Regions from separate parts of the Terrisporobacter muris genome, predicted to be linked through region 1. Evidence: riboswitches for the same ligand, from Rfam matches in the RefSeq annotation. Region 1 holds a riboswitch; the other holds the start of a gene.
What was found. A riboswitch is a leader RNA that binds a small molecule or an ion and turns the genes downstream of it on or off. The one in region 1 is predicted to bind FMN.
Positions count from the first base shown of each region.

Region 1 (10,661 bases):
AGCCATTTTAGCTTCTACACAAGCTCTAGCTGGCTCATGCCCATCTACTGTCCATGCATCATAAACAGAGTTCATATCAGCGAAATCTTTTATTATATCTTTTAAGTATATAGTTATTGATAATATATTTTCTTTGTCAGAACCATATTTATTTAATAGGTCTTCTATTTTAGCTAAAACTCCAGCAGTTTGTTCTTTTATATCTCCCTCTGCACATACTTGTCCTGATAAATACATTACTCCATTGTTTATAACAACATTGCTCATTCTTCCATTACCTTCAAATCTTTGAATACTCATAATAAATTTCCTCCTAAAATTAAATTGTGTCAATTTTTAAATTTGGTACAGCATTTAAAGACATATCATCTCTTTTGCCATTTATATAATTATAATATCCTGCACAACCTATCATGGCTGCGTTATCTGTACATAACGATAATGATGGATATTTAATTTCTATATTATGCTCTTTTGCCATTTCAGATATTTTTTCTCTAAGTGCTGAGTTAGCTGCAACTCCACCTGACAAGGCAATTATTTTATAATTTTTTTCTAAAGCAGCTTTTATTGCTTTTGTAGCAAGTACTTCTACAACAGCTTCTTGGAAAGATGCTGCCACATCCTCTACTACTATTTCTTTATTTTTCATTTTTTGACCATTTAAATAATTTAGTACTGCCGATTTTAGTCCACTAAAACTGAAGTCATACGAATCATCTATATAAGCTCTTGGGAAATCTATAGCATTTTTATTTCCTATTTGGGATAACTTATCTATTATTGGTCCACCTGGGTATCCTAAATTCATAGCCCTTGCTATTTTATCAAAAGCTTCCCCTGATGCATCATCTCTTGTTCTTCCTAGAATTTCATAATCATTATAATCTTTAACTTCTACTAAATGAGTATGCCCTCCAGATACAACTAAAGTTATAAATGGTGGCTTTAAGTCTTTATGTTCAATATAGTTTGCACATATATGACCTTGCATATGATTAACTCCTACAAGTGGTTTATTTAGCGAAAATGCTAATGCTTTTGCATAAGAAAGTCCAACTAGTAATGCTCCCACAAGTCCAGGTCCATACGTAACAGATATGTGATCTATATCTTCTAATTTAATGTTTGCTGTATCTATCGCTTCTTGAAATACTGCATCTATATTTTCTATATGTTTTCTAGAAGCTACCTCTGGTACAACGCCTCCAAATTTTTTATGTAATTCAATTTGAGTAGATACTATATTTGCTAATACTTCTCTACCATTTTTTAAGATTGCAACTGCTGTTTCATCACAACTACTTTCCATCGATAACGTTATTATATCCTTCATTTTTACACCTCATTTAATTGGTTCCACATAATGATGGCATCTTCTTTATTATCACTATAATATTCTTTTCTTATGCCACCCATTTTAAATCCATACTTTCTGTATAAATTTTGGGCTACTGTATTAGATGATCTTACTTCTAAAGTCATAGCTACTAATTTACTTTCTTCACATAGTTTTACCATTTCTTTTACAAGCTTATCTCCGATTTTCTTTCCTCTATAGTCACTATGTACTGCCACATTTGTAATATGACCTTCATCTACTACAAACCAAACGCCCACATATCCTACAATTTTATTGTCCAATTCAGCTACTAAATACCTAGCTAAATCATTTTTTAACTCTTTTCTAATTGATTCCTTTGACCAAGGATCTGTAAAACAATTTTCTTCAACTATGTAAACTGAGTCCACATCGTCCTTTGTCATAGATCTTATTATTATATTATTTTCCATCTCTTAACCTCTTTTGCTTCTCTTCGTATTGTTCTTCTGCTTGAGATTTTCTTATATACATTGGATTTATATCATAACAATTATGTACTTCTATATTTTGTTCAAATTTATCTCTTGCTACAACACATAAACTACTTGCCTTCGTTATGTTATTTGATGGACATGGTATAGTGATATTTGATATAGCCTGTATTTTTTCTTTATATTTATATACAGCTTCACCTACTAATACCCATTCTTCATTTGTACTAGATAATTCTTCTAACAAATCATCAATTGGGATAATGTTTATTTCCTCTAATGCTTTGATTTTGTTTCCTTCAACTATGTATTTACAAGTATAAACTTGATTTCTCTGTGCATCTAATATAGAACATATCTTTTTATTACAAAGGTCCATATTAGCTCCTAGTATTTCTAAAGAATTTACACCTATTAAAGGAATATTATTTACATGAGCCATGGCTTTTGCCGTAGCCATTCCTATCCTAAGTCCCGTGAAAGAACCTGGTCCAACGCATATAGCTATAGCATCTATATCCCTTACTTCTATATCACTAAGTTTCAACATATTTTCTATCATAGGCATTAGTTTTTGTGAATGAGTTTTTTTAGTATTTATAGTATATTCACAAATTAATTTATCATCTTCTAAAACTGCTACATTTGCAGCCATAGTAGAAGTATCTATTCCTAATATTTTCATTATTTAGTCAACTCCTCAACTATTTCTTCGTATTTTTTGCCAAATGGTGTTAATACCATTTCTCTTCCATTTTCTTTATAATTTAACTCTATTTTTAAGTAATCTTCTGGTAGTATATCTTCAATTATATTTGCCCATTCTATTATGCATACACCTTCTGAATCTATATACTCATCAAATCCAATATCGTACATTTCTTCACTGCATCCAATTCTGTACACATCAAAATGATATAAAGGCATACGACCTTCATACTCATTTACTATAGTAAAAGTTGGACTTGTAATGTAATCCTCTACTTCTAAAGATTTAGCTAAACTTTGTGTCATTGTAGTTTTTCCCGCTCCTAAATCTCCTATTAAACAAATTATAGCACCTGGAAAAAGTAGTTTACCTAACTTTTCTCCAATCGCTCTAGTCTTATCTTCTCTATCTAAATAAATCTTTTTCATTTATATCACCATTAAAATCCTTTATTTATGTATCTTTAAATTTTATCTTATTAATTATTATTGTCAAATTATCTATTATTTAAGTCATTTCTTTCCTATACAACTAGATATTATTATATAATAACCTTCCCTTATAATAAAGGGGTTATCTATATTCTACTTTTTTTACATTAAAAAAAGAGCTTTATAAGCTCTTCTTTATTTTATAAAATTAATTATTTACTAAGTAATTTTTCCATTTTCTTAAACAGCGGCAATGTAACTATTGTCATTAGACCAGCTTTTACTATATTAAATGGTGCAATCATCCATATTACAAAAGTAAATAAATCTGTGACTCTTGGATTTATTACTGTACCCATTTGTACTATTTGTTCTAATGGCATACCATATACTGTTGCATATAAAGGCATCATTATATAATAGTTCACTATACATCCCACAATAGTCATTGCTATTATACCTATTAATCCTCCGAATAATACACCTTTTGTACTTTTAAATTTTCTATAAAATAGACATATCATTAATACATAAGATCCACCTATTACTACATTTGCAAATTCTCCCACTCCTCCAGTAGTACTAGCTGTTATTCCTTGAAGAAAATTTTTAACTACAACTATTACAAGTCCTGCCATTGGACCTAAAGACATCCCACCAAATATTGCTGGTATATCCGATACATCTATTTTTAGAAATGATGGGAATATGGGCAAGGGTACTGATATAAACATAAGAACATAAGCTATTGCTGATAAAATACCAACCTTTGCTATAGTTTTAGTAGATGATAACCCTGGTTTTCTAGCTGCATTTTGCATAATATAACCTCCAATTTTAAATATTTTCTTGAAATTAAAAAAACTCGAAGAATTAAAACCTTCGAGTCTTATGAATATTCAAAATGGATTATGGTGTATATCATAATTCTCTTCTCTCATCCAGACTGTACTGTCGGCTTTGGAATCTCACCAAATCATGCTACCTAAGTAGCTCGCGGGCTATAACCGCCGGTAGGGAATTTCACCCTGCCCCGAAGATCTTCTGTTTTTTTAATTTCTCACTTATATTATTATAATAATTAAATGAATTCATTATGTCAACATAATATTTTAGACATCAAAATCCAAAGTATGACTTAAGTTTATTTATTTTTCTTATAAACTATTTTTCCATCTATTATTGTGTATAATACATTACTATTTATTTCAAACGGATTATTGTCCCAAATAACTATATCTGCATCTTTTCCAACTTCAATAGATCCAACCTTATTATCTATTCCAAGCACTCTCGCTGGATTTATTGTTATAGCTTCCAACGCTTTTTCTGCTTTCATTCCATGCTTTATTGCTATCCCTGCACATATAGGAAGATATTGTATAGGGACAACTGGATGATCTGTCATCAAACAAACTTCTAAACCTGCATTTGAAAGAATTCCTGCTGTTTCAAAAGTTAAGTTACGTAGCTCTATTTTAGATCTTTCTGAAAGTGAAGGTCCTACTATTACTGGATATCCTTCCTCAACCAATTCTTCTGATACTAAATGCCCTTCTGTACAATGATCTAAAGTCAACCTTAAATTGAACTCTTTCGCAATTCTTATTGCTGTAAACATATCATCGGATCTATGAGCATGAGCTTTAAGAGGAATTTGCCTTTTTAGTACAGGTATTAAGCTTTCGTATTTAATATCATACTCTGGCTTACTTTCATCATCTTCTTCCAACTCGCATCTTTCAACTTCTTCTAGATACTCTTCTGCCTTTTTTAAATTTTCTCTAATTAAAGCCGCTATAGCCATTCTTGTTTGTGGAGTTTTATCGTCACTACCATAAACACTCTTTGGATTTTCTCCAAAAGCAATTTTAGCTGCTACAGGATTTTTTATTACCATTTTATCAATAATTCTACCAAAAGTTTTTATAGCTATGCATTGTCCACCCATTACATTAGCACTACCAGGAGTTGTACAAACCGCTGTTATTCCACCTTGAACTGCTTCTGTAAAGTTTCTATCCATTGGATTTATTCCATCAATAGGATTTAGATGAGGAGTCACAGGGTCTGTTTCTTCATTACCATCAGCTCCTTCAGCCCCCATACCATCTTCCCAAAGTCCTAAATGAGTATGTGCATCTATAAATCCTGGGAATACTAAGCATCCTTTAGCATCTATTATTTGAGCATCTAAAGGCGCTACTATCTCATTTCCTATTTCTACTATTTTTTTATTATCAATAAGAATATTACTATTTATTATTCCTTTAGTTACTGTATTTATTGTTCCATTTTTTATGAATATCACTTATTCTCCTCCATTATTAAAGCTTCATAGATAAAGCAACTCTTTGTTTATCTAAATCTATTCCAATTACTTTAACATCTACTATATCTCCAACAGAGCAAATTTCCATTGGGTCTTTTACAAATTTATTACTCATTTGTGATTTATGAACCAAACCATCATTTTTTATCCCTATGTCAACAAAAACACCAAAATCTACAACATTTCTAACTGTACCTTTTAATATCATACCTTCTTTTATATCTTCTATTTTTAATACATCCGTTCTAAGTATAGGTTTCATTCCATCTTCTTCTCTAGGGTCTCTACCTGGTTTCTTAATTTCTAAAATGATATCTCTTAAAGTAACTTCTCCAGTACCTAGATTTTCACTTAATTGTTTTAAACCTATTTTTTCTACTCTTTCTTCTATATCAGATATATTTTTATTTTTTACATCATCCAAAGAATATCCCAATATATCTAACATTTTTTTGCAAGTATCATAGCTTTCAGGATGGACACCTGTATTATCCAATGGATTTTTACCGTCTTCTATTCTCATAAATCCAGCACATTGAACAAATGCTGAAGGTCCTAATCTCTTTACCTTTTTAAGTTCTGTTCTTGATTTAAAAGAACCATTTTCTTCTCTATAAGTAATTATATTTTTTGCTACAGCTTTGCTTATTCCAGCTATATGTTCTAAAAGTGAGTATGAAGCTGTATTTAAGTCTAGACCTACCTTATTTACAGAATCTTCTACTACGCCGTCTAAAACTTCTTTTAGTCTTTTTTTATTTAAATCATGCTGATATTGACCAACACCAATGCTTTCTGGATCTATTTTAACAAGTTCTGCAAGAGGATCTTGAAGTCTTCTACCTATAGATATAGCTCCCCTTATGGAAACATTTATATCCGGATGTTCTTCAGCAGCAAGTTCAGATGCAGAATAAATCGATGCTCCAGCTTCATTTACTATAATATATTGAGTATCTACACCTAACTCTTTTATTAAATCAGATATTAGACCTTCTGATTCTCTAGAAGCAGTACCATTTCCTATCGCTATAACATCTATTTTATGTGTTTCTATTAATCTTTTTAATGTTTTCTTAGTTTGCTCTACTTTACCCTGTGGTTTGTGTGGATATACTATAGCTTCATCTAAGAATTTTCCACTTGCATCAACTACAGCTATCTTACATCCATTTACATAGCCAGGATCAAATCCCATAACTACCTTTCCTTTTAAAGGTGGCTGTAATAAAAGATTTTTTATATTTTCTCCAAATACATTGATTGCTCTTTCTTGAGCTAACTCAGTTAAATGATTTCTAACTTCTCTTTCTATGGATGGGAAAATTAATCTTTTATAAGCATCTTCTATGGCTGCAACTAATTTTTCTTTATTCTTAAAGTTATTTTTATTAACATATTGGTTTTCTATATATTTTAAAATTCTCTCATTATCTATTTCTAGCTTAACTTTTAAGAACTCTTCTTTTTCTCCTCTGTTTATTGCTAGAACCCTGTGAGAGGCCATATTACTTACTCTCTCACTAAAGTCATAATACATATCATAAACAGATTTTTCATCCTTAGCATTTTTTGTTACTATAACCCCATATTTTAAAGCATTTTCTCTTATATACTTTCTTATTTCTGCATTATCAGAAATTATTTCTGCAATTATATCGTTAGCACCTTTAAGTGCATCTTCTACAGATAAAACTTTTTTGTCTTCATCTATAAACTTTTCAGCCTCATAATCTATATCAACTATATTTTTTTCTAAAATTAATAAAGCCAAGTCTTCTAATCCTTTTTCCTTAGCTATTGTTGCTCTTGTTCTCTTTTTTTGTTTAAAAGGAGCATATATATCTTCAACCTCTTGTAAAGTATTCGCTTTTACTAAGCTTTTTAGGATTTCTTCTGTAAGTTTTCCTTGTTCTTCTATGATTCTTTTTACATCTTCTTTTCTAGATTGTAAATTTCTTAAATAAGTTAATCTATCGTTAAACTGTCTTAAGATAACATCACTCATTTCTCCTGTTATCTCTTTTCTGTACCTAGCAATGAAAGGTATTGTATTTCCTTCATCTATAAGTTTAATAGTATTTTCAATCTGTTCATCTCTTAGATTAAACTCTGATTTTAAAATTTGATTAATATTCAATTTGAACCTTCTTTCTAAAAATAAGGCTTAAGAATATTATCATTCTCAAGCCCTATGTTTTAATTATTTATTAATTTTGTTCATTTTTAAATACTCATTTATAAATAAATCTATATTTCCATCTAGTACACTATCCACATTGCCCACTTCGCAGTTTGTTCTGTGATCTTTTACTAATTTATAGGGTTGAAAAACATAGGATCTTATTTGGCTTCCCCAAGTAATTTGAGAATATTTACCTTGTATATCTTCTATTCTTTCTTTTTGTTCTAATTCTTTAAGGTGAATTAATTTCCCTTTTAGCATTTTCATAGCTGTCTCTCTGTTCATTAGCTGAGATCTTTCATTTTGACACTGAACAATTACTCCTGTAGGTATATGAGTTATCCTAACTGCAGAATCTGTAGTATTTACATGCTGACCTCCGGCACCAGAAGCTCTATAAGTATCAATTTTTAAATCTGATGGATTTAATTCAATATCAATATCATCATCCAATTCTGGAGTAATATCCACTGAAACAAAAGATGTATGTCTTTTTCCAGATGTATCATAAGGCGATATCCTTACAATTCTGTGAACACCTTTTTCACTTTTTAAATATCCATAAGCATTTAAACCTTCTATCAATAAGGTTACACTTTTAATTCCCGCCTCAGTATCTGGTAAGTAATCTAAAGTTTTAACTTTAAATCCTTTGTTATTTGCATATCTTGTGTACATTCTAAGAAGAATTTGTGCACAATCTTGAGCATCTAACCCACCAGTACCTGCATTAATAGATAATATGGCATTATTTGAATCATATTCTCCATTTAAAAGAGTCTTTATTCTTACCTTATCTAATTCATTTTGAATACTTTGGATAGATGATTCTATTTCTTTTTCAATAGAATCATCATCCTCTTCCATTGCCATCTCTAGCAATATCTCTATTTCTTCCAGTCCATTTTGTAAACTTTCATATTCTTCTATAGTATCTTTTAAAGATTTATTTTTTTGTAATATTTTCTGAGCTCTTTCATTATCATTCCAAAACTCTTGCTTTGATATTTCATTCTCTAACGACTCAACTTCTTTATTCAAACCATCTATGTCAAAGAGAAACCCTCAAATCTTTTAAATTTGAAGACATTTGTTGTAATTCTTGTCTATATTCTTGTTCATTTAGCATTGGAACCCTCCATACTATTTTCCGCAACAATGTTTGAACTTTTTACCACTTCCACAAGGGCAAGGTTCATTTCTTCCTACAGTTTTTTCTTTAACTACAGGAGATTTATCAGCTAAATCGCTTGGTGATGCTAATTTATCAACATCTACAACTGATTTTCTTTCTTTTGGTTGTTGCTCTATAGTTATATTGAATAAATATCTTACTGTATCTTCTTGAATATGCTTAACCATATCATCAAACATATCAAAACCTTCCATTTTGTATGCTATAACTGGATCTTGTTGTCCTAAAGCACGAAGACCTATACCTTGACGTAATTGATCCATTGCATCTATATGATCTATCCAGTGATTATCAACACATTGAAGAAGTATAATTCTTTCTACTTCTCTCATTCTTTCAGAACCTATTAGCTCTTCTTTTTCTCTATATATATCATGAGCTATTTCATAAATTTTATCGCTTAGTTCTTGTGTATTTAATTCTTCTAGACCTTCTACTTCTAAACTATCCGTTGGCATAAATAATCCATATAGATATGATTTTAAGTTTTCTAATTCTATACCCTTGTCTCCTACATAAGCAGTAACTGAAGAGTTAATAATTTCTTTTATCATACCTTGAACTTGCTCATTTATATCTTCGCCCTCTAAAACTCTTCCTCTTTCATCATATATAACTTGTCTTTGTTTATTCATAACATCGTCATATTGTAGTACGTGCTTTCTTATACCGAAGTTTCTTCCTTCAACTTTCTTTTGAGCATTTTCTATAGATCTAGTTAGCATTTTATGTTCAACTGGCATATCTTCTTCTAATCCAATTTTTTCTACTACACCTTGTATTCTTTCACTTCCAAATAATCTCATAAGTTCATCGTCTAATCCAATATAGAATCTTGAACTACCTGGATCACCTTGACGTCCAGAACGTCCTCTTAACTGGTTATCTATTCTTCTAGATTCGTGTCTTTCTGTACCTATGATTGCTAAACCACCAGCTTCTCTAACTGCTTCTTGCTCTTTTTTAGCTTGTTCTTTATATTTTTCATATAAATCATCAAATGTATGCTTAACTTTTGCTAATTCTTCATTTTCTGCTAATTCACTTTCTTCTATATGAGTATCTACTCTTTTTATCGCAGATTCAGTAAATCCTTGTCTCTTTAGTTCTTTTTTAGTTAAGAATAGAGGGTTACCACCTAACATAATGTCAGTTCCACGACCAGCCATGTTAGTCGCTATAGTTACAGCACCTAGTCTACCAGCTTGAGCAACTATTTCAGCTTCTTTTTCATGGTTTTTAGCATTTAATACCTCGTGCTTTATTCCTCTTTTCTTAAGAATTTGAGCTAATTTTTCTGATTTATCTATTGATACTGTACCAACTAGTACTGGTTGTTGTTTTTTATTTCTCTCTAATATTTCATCTGCTATTGCATTAAATTTACCATTTTCGTTTTTGTAAACTACATCTGGTAAATCTTCTCTTTGCACTGGCTTATTTGTAGGAATTACAACAACATCCATTTTGTATATTGATTTAAATTCTTCTTCTTCTGTTTTTGCTGTACCAGTCATACCAGAAAGTTTCTTATACATTCTAAAGAAGTTTTGGAATGTTATAGTTGCAAGAGTTTTAGATTCTCTTTGCACATGTAATCCTTCTTTAGCTTCTATTGCTTGATGTAAACCTTCTGAATATCTTCTACCAAACATTAAACGTCCAGTAAATTCATCAACTATTATAATTTCGCCATCTTTAACTACATAATCTACGTCTTTTTTCATTATGGCATGTGCTTTTAATGCTTGAGTTATATGGTGATATAGTTCCGTATGCTCTATATCAGTTATATTTTCAACATTAAAGTAAATTTCTGCTTTCTTTATACCTGATTCAGTTAAAGATGCAGCTTTTTGTTTTTCATCTATATCATAATCTCCGTCTGAGAAATGTGATTCTTTTTCTTCTTTAGTTTTTTCTTGTTCTGTTTTACTTGGAGCTTTTAATGTTAATACAAATGTATTTGCATCTGTATATAAATGTGTAGATTT
Region 1 is NZ_JANKBY010000045.1:3,226-13,886, reverse strand. Features, by position in the region: gene NSA58_RS05735 (RidA family protein) at 1-300, opposite strand, end outside; gene tsaD (tRNA (adenosine(37)-N6)-threonylcarbamoyltransferase complex transferase subunit TsaD) at 320-1,336, opposite strand; gene rimI (ribosomal protein S18-alanine N-acetyltransferase) at 1,339-1,794, opposite strand; gene tsaB (tRNA (adenosine(37)-N6)-threonylcarbamoyltransferase complex dimerization subunit type 1 TsaB) at 1,784-2,500, opposite strand; gene tsaE (tRNA (adenosine(37)-N6)-threonylcarbamoyltransferase complex ATPase subunit type 1 TsaE) at 2,500-2,952, opposite strand; gene NSA58_RS05710 (ECF transporter S component) at 3,168-3,776, opposite strand; FMN riboswitch at 3,881-4,000, opposite strand; gene NSA58_RS05705 (amidohydrolase) at 4,100-5,266, opposite strand; gene NSA58_RS05700 (Tex family protein) at 5,283-7,427, opposite strand; one part of gene prfB (peptide chain release factor 2) at 7,491-8,525, opposite strand; one part of gene prfB (peptide chain release factor 2) at 8,527-8,601, opposite strand; gene secA (preprotein translocase subunit SecA) at 8,616-10,661, opposite strand, start outside.

Region 2 (10,661 bases), on a different contig from region 1:
TAAGATGTGGTAGAATAGAAACTACAGTAACAAGAGCTAAAGAAACTCGTAGAATGGCTGAAAAGATGATAACTCTTGCTAAAAGAGGAGATCTTCATGCTAGAAGACAAGTTTTAGCTTACGTTATGGATGAAACAGTAGTAAACAACTTATTCACTGATATAGCTCCAAAATATGCTGAGAGAAATGGTGGATACACTAGAATAATCAAAAAAGGGCCAAGAAGAGGCGATGCAGCTGAAATGGCATTTATTGAATTAGTTTAGTAAATAGTTAATATATATGAAAAAAAGATTAAGTTTGATGGGCTTAATCTTTTTTTTGTGCAAATAATATTAATAAAAAGAACATTATATAATCAAAGGAATTATTTTTTAATTAGAACTGTGATATAATATTAAGATACAAATTTTAAATTACTACTTTAAAGAGGGAGTAGAATAAATGAATAATATTATAAAGGTTAACAATATTTCATACGAATACATAACTGAAGAATCTAGTTTTAAAGCCATAGATAATTTAAGTTTGAATGTTAAGCAAGGTGAATTTGTAGCTATTATAGGTCATAATGGTTCGGGAAAATCAACTTTATCTAAAAACTTGAATGCTATTTTGATGCCAACAGAAGGTAATATTCTTATAGATGGAAATGATACAAAAAATGAAGAAAAACTATGGGATATAAGACAAACAGCAGGTATGGTATTCCAAAATCCAGATAATCAAATAGTTGCAACTATAGTAGAAGAAGATGTAGCATTTGGTCCAGAAAACTTGGGTGTAGAACCAAAGGTAATTAGAGAAAGAGTAAAAGAGGCTCTTGAAAGTGTAGGTATTACAGAGTTAAAAGATAGACAACCGCACTTATTATCTGGAGGTCAAAAACAAAGGGTTGCCATAGCGGGAATAATTGCTATGAGACCAAAATGTATAATTTTTGATGAAGCAACAGCAATGCTTGATCCATCAGGAAGAAAAGAAGTTATGAATGTAATAGAAAAACTTAATAAAGAAGAAAATATTACAGTATTACACATAACTCATTATATGGAAGAAGCTGTAGAAGCTGATAGAGTTATAGTTATGGACAAAGGACGTAAAGTATTAGAAGGAACGCCAAAAGAAGTGTTTAGAAACGTAGAAAAGCTTAAAAAAATAGGATTAGACGTTCCTTATATGACAGAACTAGCCACTTCTTTAAAAGAAGAAGGAATAGAAATTAGTGATGATATATTAACAGTAGATGAGATGGTGGTGAAATTATGTCAATTATTATAAAAAATTTAACTTATATATATGATGAGGGTATGCCTTTTGCTAGTAAAGCATTAGATAATATATCATTTGAAATAAAAGATAGAGATTTTGTTGGTCTAATAGGCCATACTGGTTCAGGCAAATCTACCCTTATACAGCATTTAAACGGTCTTATAAAGCCATCATCAGGAGAGATTTTCATAAATGATTTCAACATAACTGGAGAAAATCAAAATTTAACTGAAATTAGAAAAAGAGTAGGAATAGTGTTTCAATATCCTGAATATCAACTTTTTGAAGAAACAGTTGAAAAAGATATAGCTTTTGGACCTTCTAATTTGAATCTAAGTCAAGAAGAAATATCTATTAGAGTAAAAGAATCTATGCAAGCTGTAGGACTTGATTATGATGAGTATAAAGATAAATCACCATTTGATTTATCTGGTGGCCAAAAGCGTAGAGTAGCAATAGCTGGTGTTATAGCAATGAAGCCAGAACTACTAATACTGGATGAGCCTACAGCAGGATTAGATCCAGGAGGAAGAGATGAAATCTTTGCTTTAATAAAAAGATTACATGAAGAAAGTCATATGACAATAATACTTTCTTCTCATAGCATGGATGATATGGCTAAAATAGCTAAAACAATAATAGTTATGAATCATGGTAAGATTGAATTTATGGGAACACCTAAAGAAATCTTCAATAGTAATGCATCAAGACTTAAGGAAATAGGGTTAGATATACCACAAGTTTTAGAATTAGCTATTAAACTAAAGGATAAAGGTTTTGATATAAAAACTGATGTCTTAACAATAGAAGAGATAAAAGACGAAATACTAAACTTTATGAAAGGAAGAAAGAAATGTTAAAAGATATAACCATAGGTCAATATTATCCTGCAAATTCTTGTATTCATAAGTTAGATTCAACAACAAAGCTTGTTGCAACAATAGTATTCATGGTATCTTTATTTGTAGTAAATAAATTTTGGCCATATTTATTAGTAGCTTTAGTCTTAGTTACAGTGATTAAAATGTCTCAGATACCTCTTAAATACATTATAAAAGGAATTAAGCCGCTTAGATGGATAATTCTATTTACTTTTGTTATAAATATATTCTTTTTACCTGGAGAGGTAATTTGGAAGTTTGGTTTTTTAACCCTGACTAGAGAAGGTATAAGACAGGCTATTTTTATGTCTATAAGGTTGATATTTTTAGTTGTGGGCACATCTTTGCTTACTTTAACAACTTCACCTATACAACTTACAGATGGTATAGAAAGAATGTTAAGTCCTTTTAAAAAGATAGGTATGCCTGTACATGAGTTGGCTATGATGATGACGATAGCGCTTAGATTTATACCTACATTATTAGATGAAACAGATAAGATTATGAAAGCTCAAATGTCTAGAGGTGCTGATTTTGAAAGTAGCAACATAATAAATAGGGCTAAAAACTTAGTACCATTATTAGTTCCTTTATTTGTTAGTGCTTTTAGAAGGGCTGATGAATTAGCTATGGCTATGGAAGCTAGATGTTATAGAGGTGGATATAATAGAACTAAAATGAAAGAAGCTAAAATTACAAAAGCTGATTATACAGCATATGTTTTACAAGTAGTATTTTTGGCAATCATAATAGTAACTAAATTCATATAAATGAGGAAGTAAATGAGAAATTTAAAACTTACTATACAATATGATGGCACTAGATATTGTGGTTGGCAAAAACAACCTAACTCTTCTGGTATACAGGGTACAATAGAATATGCTATCTATGAAATAACAAAAGAAAAAGTAAATATTATAGGCTCTGGAAGAACTGATGCTGGTGTTCATGCTTTAGGCCAAGTTGCAAATTTTAAAACAAGTTCAAGCATACCTGCTAATAGAATTCCTGACGCTTTAAATGCAAAATTGCCAAAGGATATATCTATAATTGACTGCCAAGAAGTATCTGAGGACTTTCACTCTAGATACAGTGCAACAGGGAAAATATATAGATATTTGATATATAATAAGCCTTATAGAAGCCCATTATACAAGGATACATCATATCATGTTAGGTATGACCTTGATATACAAAAAATGCACTCAGAAGCTAAATCATTACTTGGAACACATGAATTTAAAGGATTTATGAGTTCTGGATCATCGGTAAAGGATACAGTTAGAACTATACACAATATTACAATTGAGGAGAGTGGAGACTTAATTGTTTTAGAAGTGGAAGGAAATGGATTTTTATACAATATGGTGAGAATAATAGTAGGAACATTGGTGGATATAGGCAGAGGAAGAATAGATAAATCAATGGAAGAAATAATTGCTTCGCAAGATAGGGGAGAAGCAGGTCATACCGCGCCTGCACACGGATTATTTCTTAAAAAAGTTCATTATTAAACTTGACACACCAGGGTCATTGTATTAAAATGAATAAGAGTGTGCTAGTAAGTCCACATTGCCCCGGACTTTATATATACGGTAGATAAAAAAATTATGAAAATTAAGGAGGGACAACCATGAAAAGTTATATAGCTAAACCAGCTGACGTACAAAGAAACTGGTACGTAGTTGATGCTGAAGGAAAAACATTAGGTCGTCTTGCTACAGAAATAGCAACTATATTAAGAGGAAAGCATAAACCAACATTTACACCACACGTAGACGGTGGAGATTTTGTTGTTGTTGTAAACGCAGCAAAAGTAGTTTTAACAGGAAAGAAATTAGATCAAAAATTATATAGATACCACACTGGTTATGTAGGTGGATTAAAAGAAATAACTTACAGAGAAATGATGGATAAGAAACCAGAAGAAGTAGTAGCACATGCAGTTAGCGGAATGTTACCAAAAAATAAATTAAGAAGCAGAATGATGACTAGATTAAGAGTTTTTGCAGGTGCTGAACATACACATGCAGCTCAAAACCCAGTTGAATTAAACGTATAGAATTAATAGGTGAAAGGAGGAGTTATCATGGAAAAAGTTCAATTCTACGGAACAGGAAGAAGAAAAAGCTCTGTAGCTAGAGTTAGATTAGTTGCAGGTGAAGGAAATATAGTAGTTAATGGAAGACCAGTTGGAGAATACTTCAACTACGAAACATTAATAAGAGATGTTAAACAACCATTAGTTTTAACAAGCAATGAAAATAAATACGATGTAATAGTAAAAGTTGAAGGTGGAGGATTCACTGGACAAGCTGGAGCTATAAGACATGGTATATCAAGAGCTTTATTAAAAGCTGATGCTGAGTTAAGAGGAGACTTAAAGAAAGCTGGATTCTTAACAAGAGATGCAAGAATGAAAGAAAGAAAGAAATATGGTTTAAAAGCTGCAAGAAGAGCGCCTCAGTTCTCAAAAAGATAGTTTTTATTCAATATTGGAAATTTTTCAAATTGTATATACAAGATGTATTTCAACATTATGTTGGAATGCATCTTTTTTATTATTAAAAAGAAAAGCTAACAACTATTAGTTGTTAGCTTAACTTATATTGGGTGTTGGGTATTGGGATTATTTATTTGATGTAAATTACTGACTTATTTATAATTCTCTGCTCTAACTTCGAAGTATGACTGTGGATGATTACAAACAGGACATACTTCAGGTGCTATCTTACCTTTATGTATATGTCCGCAGTTTTGGCAATGCCAATAAACTTCACCATCTTTTTCAAATATAGTTCCATTTTCCAAGTTTTCAAGAAGTTTACGATATCTTTCTTCGTGCTCTTTTTCTATTTTTCCAACAGATTCAAATAAATATGCTATTTTATCAAAGCCTTCTTCTTTAGCTTCTTTAGCAAAAGTATGATACATATCTGTCCATTCGTAATTTTCTCCTTCAGCAGCATCTTTTAAGTTTTCTGGAGTAGAAGATATACCATCATGTAAAAGTTTGAACCATATTTTAGCGTGCTCTTTTTCGTTATTTGCAGTTTCTTCGAATATAGCGGCTATTTGATTATAGCCTTCTTTTTTTGCTTTAGAAGCATAGTAAGTATATTTGGTTCTTGCTTGGGCTTCTCCAGCAAAAGCAGATAATAAATTTTTTTCGGTTTTACTTCCCTTTAATTCCATAATTATTTCCCCTTTAATTTGAAGTATTTAATTTATCTAATTGATAATTATTTTCTTTATACTATATTTATACCATAAAATTCCAAATTAAAACATAGAAAATGTAATTTTTCTAAATATTTTATTTATAAGTAAAATAAAATATAATTGACATGATAAATATATTGAAGTACTATTGTATTAATTGAATAAAATCTTCAGGGCAGGGTGAAATTCCCTACCGGTGGTTATAGCCCACGAGCCATTATGGCATGATTCGGTGAGATTCCGAAGCCGACAGTAAAGTCTGGATGAAAGAAGATAGAATTAATCTAATTTAAGTATCATGATTTGAATTATATGCTCTGAAATGAATTTATCATTTCAGAGTTTTTTAATTTAAAGTTGAATAATCTATTATTAGATTAATTAATTTATAGAAATCTTGCCTTGAACATATTGTTCAGGGCTTTTTATATTTGAGGGAGATTTATTGGAGGTGAACTATGACTGATAAACAATATATGAAAATTGCATTAGAACTTGCCATAAAAGGATGTGGATTTGTAAATCCAAATCCTATGGTTGGAGCTATTATTGTAAAAGATAATGAAATAATAGGCGAGGGATATCACCAAGCTTATGGAATGTTCCATGCGGAACGAAATGCTATTATGAATTGCAAAAAATCACTTAAAGGAGCAACCATGTATGTTACATTAGAACCTTGTTGCCACTATGGAAAAACGCCACCCTGTACAGAAGTTATTATAGAAAGTGGTATAAGTAAAGTTGTTATAGGGTCATTAGATCCGAATCCATTGGTTGCAGGAAAAGGGATAGAAATTCTTCAAAATAATAATATAGAAGTTGTAGAAGGAGTATTAAAAGAAGAATGTGATGATATTAATGAAGTATTTTTTAATTACATAAAAACAAAGGTGCCATATGTAGTAATGAAATATGCTATGACTATGGATGGGAAGATAGCAACTTATACTGGTAAATCAAAATGGATAACAGGAGAAGCCTCTAGAAAAAAAGTGCATGAGGAAAGGCATAAATACAGTGGAATTATGGTTGGTGTAGGAACGGTATTATTAGATGATCCAATGCTTAACTGTAGATTAAAAAATGCCAAAAACCCTACAAGAATAATATGTGATACTAATCTAAGAACACCTATTGATTGCAAAATAGTAAATACAGCAAAGGAAATACCTACAATAATAGCTACAAGTAATACAGATAAAGAAAGACAAAGGTTATACATAGATAAGAGTTGTAAGATTATAGTTATTCCTAAAAAGGATAATCACATTGATTTAAAGGAATTAATGCATATACTTGGTCAAGAAAAGATTGACAGTGTTCTTTTAGAAGGTGGGGGAACTTTAAACTGGTCTGCATTACAGAGTGGAATAGTTAATAAAATTCAAACTTATATTGGTCCAAAAATATTTGGAGGTAAAAATGCTAAATCGCCAGTATTGGGATTAGGAGTAGATTGTCCGCAAGAATCTTTTTATTTAAATAATACAAAAATAACGAAAATAGATGAAGATATATTAATAGAAAGTGAGGTAATATCTAAGTGTTTACAGGTATAGTTGAGGAAATAGGAAAAATACAAAATGTAAAAAAGAATGTTAAATCATCGGTGCTTACTATAGAAGGGAATAAAATATTTGAAGATATTAATATAGGGGATAGTATTTCTGTCAATGGTGTTTGTCTTACTGTAACAACATTTAGCAATAATACTTTTACAGCAGATGTAATGAATGAAACTATAAGTAGATCTTCATTGGGACAATTGAAAAATGGAAGCAGTGTTAATTTAGAAAGGGCGATATCTGCCAATGGAAGATTTGGAGGCCATATTGTATCAGGCCATATTGATGGCATAGGAAAAATAATAAAAATAGAAAAAGATGATAATTCAATTTGGTATACCATTGCAGTGAAGGATAATTTAATGAAATATATAGTAGAAAAAGGCTCAATTGCCATAGATGGAATAAGTCTTACAATAGCAAAAGTTGCAGTAAATGATTTTAGTATATCTATTATTCCGCACACAGTGCAGGAAACTATACTTTCCCACAGGTCGGTTGGGGATATTGTGAATATCGAGAATGATGTCATCGGAAAGTATGTGGAAAAGTTAATAACTTGTGAAAAAAATAAAAAAGTTGAAAGCAATATAACTATGGATTTTTTAATAAAAAATGGGTTTTAGGAGGGAGAAAAATGTTTAAATTTAATACTATCGAAGAAGCTTTACAAGATCTTCGAGAAGGAAAAATAATAATTGTTACAGATGATGAAGATAGAGAGAATGAAGGAGACTTTATATGTGCAGCTGAGTTTGCTACAACAGAAAATGTGAACTTTATGGCAACATATGCGAAGGGGCTAATATGTATGCCTATGAGTAAAGAGATTTGTGAAAAATTACAACTTACACAAATGGTATCTAACAATACAGATAATCATAGTACTGCTTTTACAGTTTCTATAGATCATATAGATACAACTACAGGAATATCAGCACAAGAAAGAAGTATAACAGCTATGAAATGCGTGGATGAAAATTCTAAACCAGAAGACTTCCGTAGACCAGGTCATATGTTTCCACTTTTATCAAAGAAAAATGGAGTATTAGAACGTAATGGTCATACAGAAGCTACAGTTGATTTAATGAAGTTAGCAGGACTTAAAGAGTGTGGATTATGTTGTGAAATCATGAGGGAAGATGGAACTATGATGCGTACATTAGAGTTAATAGACTTATCTAAGAAATGGAACTTGAAATTTATAACAATAAAAGATTTACAAGATTACAGAAAGAAACATGATAATCTTGTTGAATGTGTAGCTAATACAAAAATGCCTACTTCATATGGAGAGTTTAGAGCATATGGCTACATAAATAAATTAAATGGAGAGCATCATGTTGCTCTAGTAAAAGGTGATATAGGTGATGGTAAAAATCTATTATGTCGTGTTCATTCTGAGTGTTTAACAGGTGATGCTTTTGGTTCACAAAGATGTGATTGTGGGCAACAATTTTCGGCGGCGATGAGACAAATAGAAGAAGAGGGAAGAGGTATACTTCTTTATATGAGACAAGAGGGTCGTGGCATAGGTCTTATAAATAAATTGAGAGCATATGAATTACAAGATCAAGGTATGGACACTTTAGAAGCTAACTTAGCTCTGGGATTTGAGGGAGATATGAGAGAGTATTTCATAGGAGCACAAATATTAAGAGACTTAGGAGCTAAGACTTTAAGACTTCTTACAAATAATCCAGAAAAATTATATGGACTATCTGGATTTGGTATGGAAATTATAGAAAGAGTACCAATTCAAATGAATCCGACTATAAATGATCTGTTTTACTTAAAAACAAAACAAGAGAAAATGGGCCATATCTTAAATTATTAAAATTCGCTTCGCTCATATAGCCCAAATTGAGAAGTATATCGTAAACGATATATTCTCGCTGCCGCTTCGGGCAAATCCGTTGCTTAAAATAAAATTCGTTTAGTTTAAAATTATAAAAGGAGATAAAATAGATGAAATTATATGAAGGAAAATTAGTATCAAAGGATATAAAAATAGGGATAGTAGCAGCTCGTTTCAATGAGTTTATAACATCTAAATTATTAGGAGGAGCAGTTGATGCTCTAAAACGTCATGATGTTGATGATGACAATATAGAAGTTGCATGGGTACCGGGAGCATTTGAAATACCTCTAATAGCATCAAAAATGGCAAAAAGCAATAAGTATGATGCTATAATATGCTTAGGGGCAGTTATTCGTGGAAATACTACGCATTATGATTATGTATGTAGCGAAGTATCAAAAGGAATTTCTCACGTATCATTAAATAGTGATATACCAGTAATGTTTGGAGTTATAACTACAGAAAATATAGAACAAGCAATAGAACGCGCAGGAACGAAAGCAGGAAACAAAGGATTCGACTGTGCAGTAGGTGCTATAGAAATGGTAAATTTAATAAGAGAAATAGAAGCTTAGTAAAAACTAATGTTTCACAAAAAACAATTATGCTTATATAACAAATATAAAACTAACGAAAAACTCATGGTATTTATCCATGAGTTTTTTGTAAGAATTCCTTAAGAATTAGAGTAACTATTATGTAAGAATTGTATTTTATTATATTAGTATATAAAAATGGATTCGGAAAATACATAGAGGGAGTTGGAACTGATATGATTACTCAATATATTTGGGAGGGTGTAAGTATACTGAATAGAAGTATACTTGTAGGCTCTATAATATATTTAATAATTCTAATAGGGTTATATTTAACTAAAAAAAGAAGAAAATTTGAAATAAAACAAATTATTCCAGAAATATTACTGAATGTATATACAATAGTATTGTTAAGAATAACTGGAATAATAGGGATAAAGTTTTATTTTGACTATATTATGAGTGGATTTTATAATTTAAATCTCATTCCTTTTAGAGATGTGTCCATAATGATGGTATTTTTAAACTTTTTATTATTTATACTTTATGGTGTATTATTGCCTTGTATATTTAAAAAACTAATATATAGTTGGAAGAAAGTTTTTATAATAGGGTTTATAACTAGTTTAAGTATAGAAGTATTACAATCATTTGGTGGTAGATTTGCAGAAATTGATGATGTCTTAATGAACTCCATAGGAACATTAGTAGGATTCATGGTATACACTCATATTACTAATAACATATTAAGACATGAGAATCTTATAAAAGGATGTGATCCTAGTGTATAATACAAGTGATAAGGAATTGTATAAAGGAGATGACGGGAATGTACAACATATTAGTAGTGGATGATGATAAAGAAATTGTTGAATCAATAGAGATATTCTTGAGAAATGAAGGTTATAACGTATATAAAGCATACAATGGAATAGAAGCTTTAGATGTATTAGTAAACAAAGAAGTACATTTAATACTTATGGATATAATGATGCCAAAACTTGATGGAATAAAAGCAACAATAAAAATAAGAGAAGAAAAAAACATACCAATAATATTAATATCAGCAAAAAGTGAAGATACAGATAAGATAATGGGACTTAATATAGGTGCAGATGATTATATAACAAAACCATTTAATTTATTAGAGCTTATTGCGAGAGTAAAATCAAACTTAAGAAGATATGTAACACTTGGAACTTATAATAATGATAAGGTGAATAATAAAGAAGTATTAAGTAGTGGTGGGTTAGAGTTAAACACTTCTACAAAGGAAGTAAAAGTAGATGGACAAGTAATAAAAGTAACTCCAATTGAGTTT
Region 2 is NZ_JANKBY010000013.1:3,317-13,977, reverse strand. Features, by position in the region: gene rplQ (50S ribosomal protein L17) at 1-266, shown strand, start outside; gene NSA58_RS02160 (energy-coupling factor transporter ATPase) at 445-1,281, shown strand; gene NSA58_RS02155 (energy-coupling factor transporter ATPase) at 1,266-2,132, shown strand; gene NSA58_RS02150 (energy-coupling factor transporter transmembrane component T family protein) at 2,126-2,923, shown strand; gene truA (tRNA pseudouridine(38-40) synthase TruA) at 2,936-3,667, shown strand; gene rplM (50S ribosomal protein L13) at 3,787-4,215, shown strand; gene rpsI (30S ribosomal protein S9) at 4,243-4,635, shown strand; gene rbr (rubrerythrin) at 4,809-5,348, opposite strand; FMN riboswitch at 5,538-5,654, shown strand; gene ribD (bifunctional diaminohydroxyphosphoribosylaminopyrimidine deaminase/5-amino-6-(5-phosphoribosylamino)uracil reductase RibD) at 5,834-6,937, shown strand; gene NSA58_RS02120 (riboflavin synthase) at 6,922-7,569, shown strand; gene NSA58_RS02115 (bifunctional 3,4-dihydroxy-2-butanone-4-phosphate synthase/GTP cyclohydrolase II) at 7,581-8,780, shown strand; gene ribH (6,7-dimethyl-8-ribityllumazine synthase) at 8,912-9,379, shown strand; gene NSA58_RS02105 (VanZ family protein) at 9,577-10,131, shown strand; gene NSA58_RS02100 (response regulator transcription factor) at 10,170-10,661, shown strand, end outside.
Region 2: it holds a riboswitch for FMN, as region 1 does, so the genes downstream of both, ribD (bifunctional diaminohydroxyphosphoribosylaminopyrimidine deaminase/5-amino-6-(5-phosphoribosylamino)uracil reductase RibD) here and NSA58_RS05710 (ECF transporter S component) in region 1, are expected to answer to the same signal.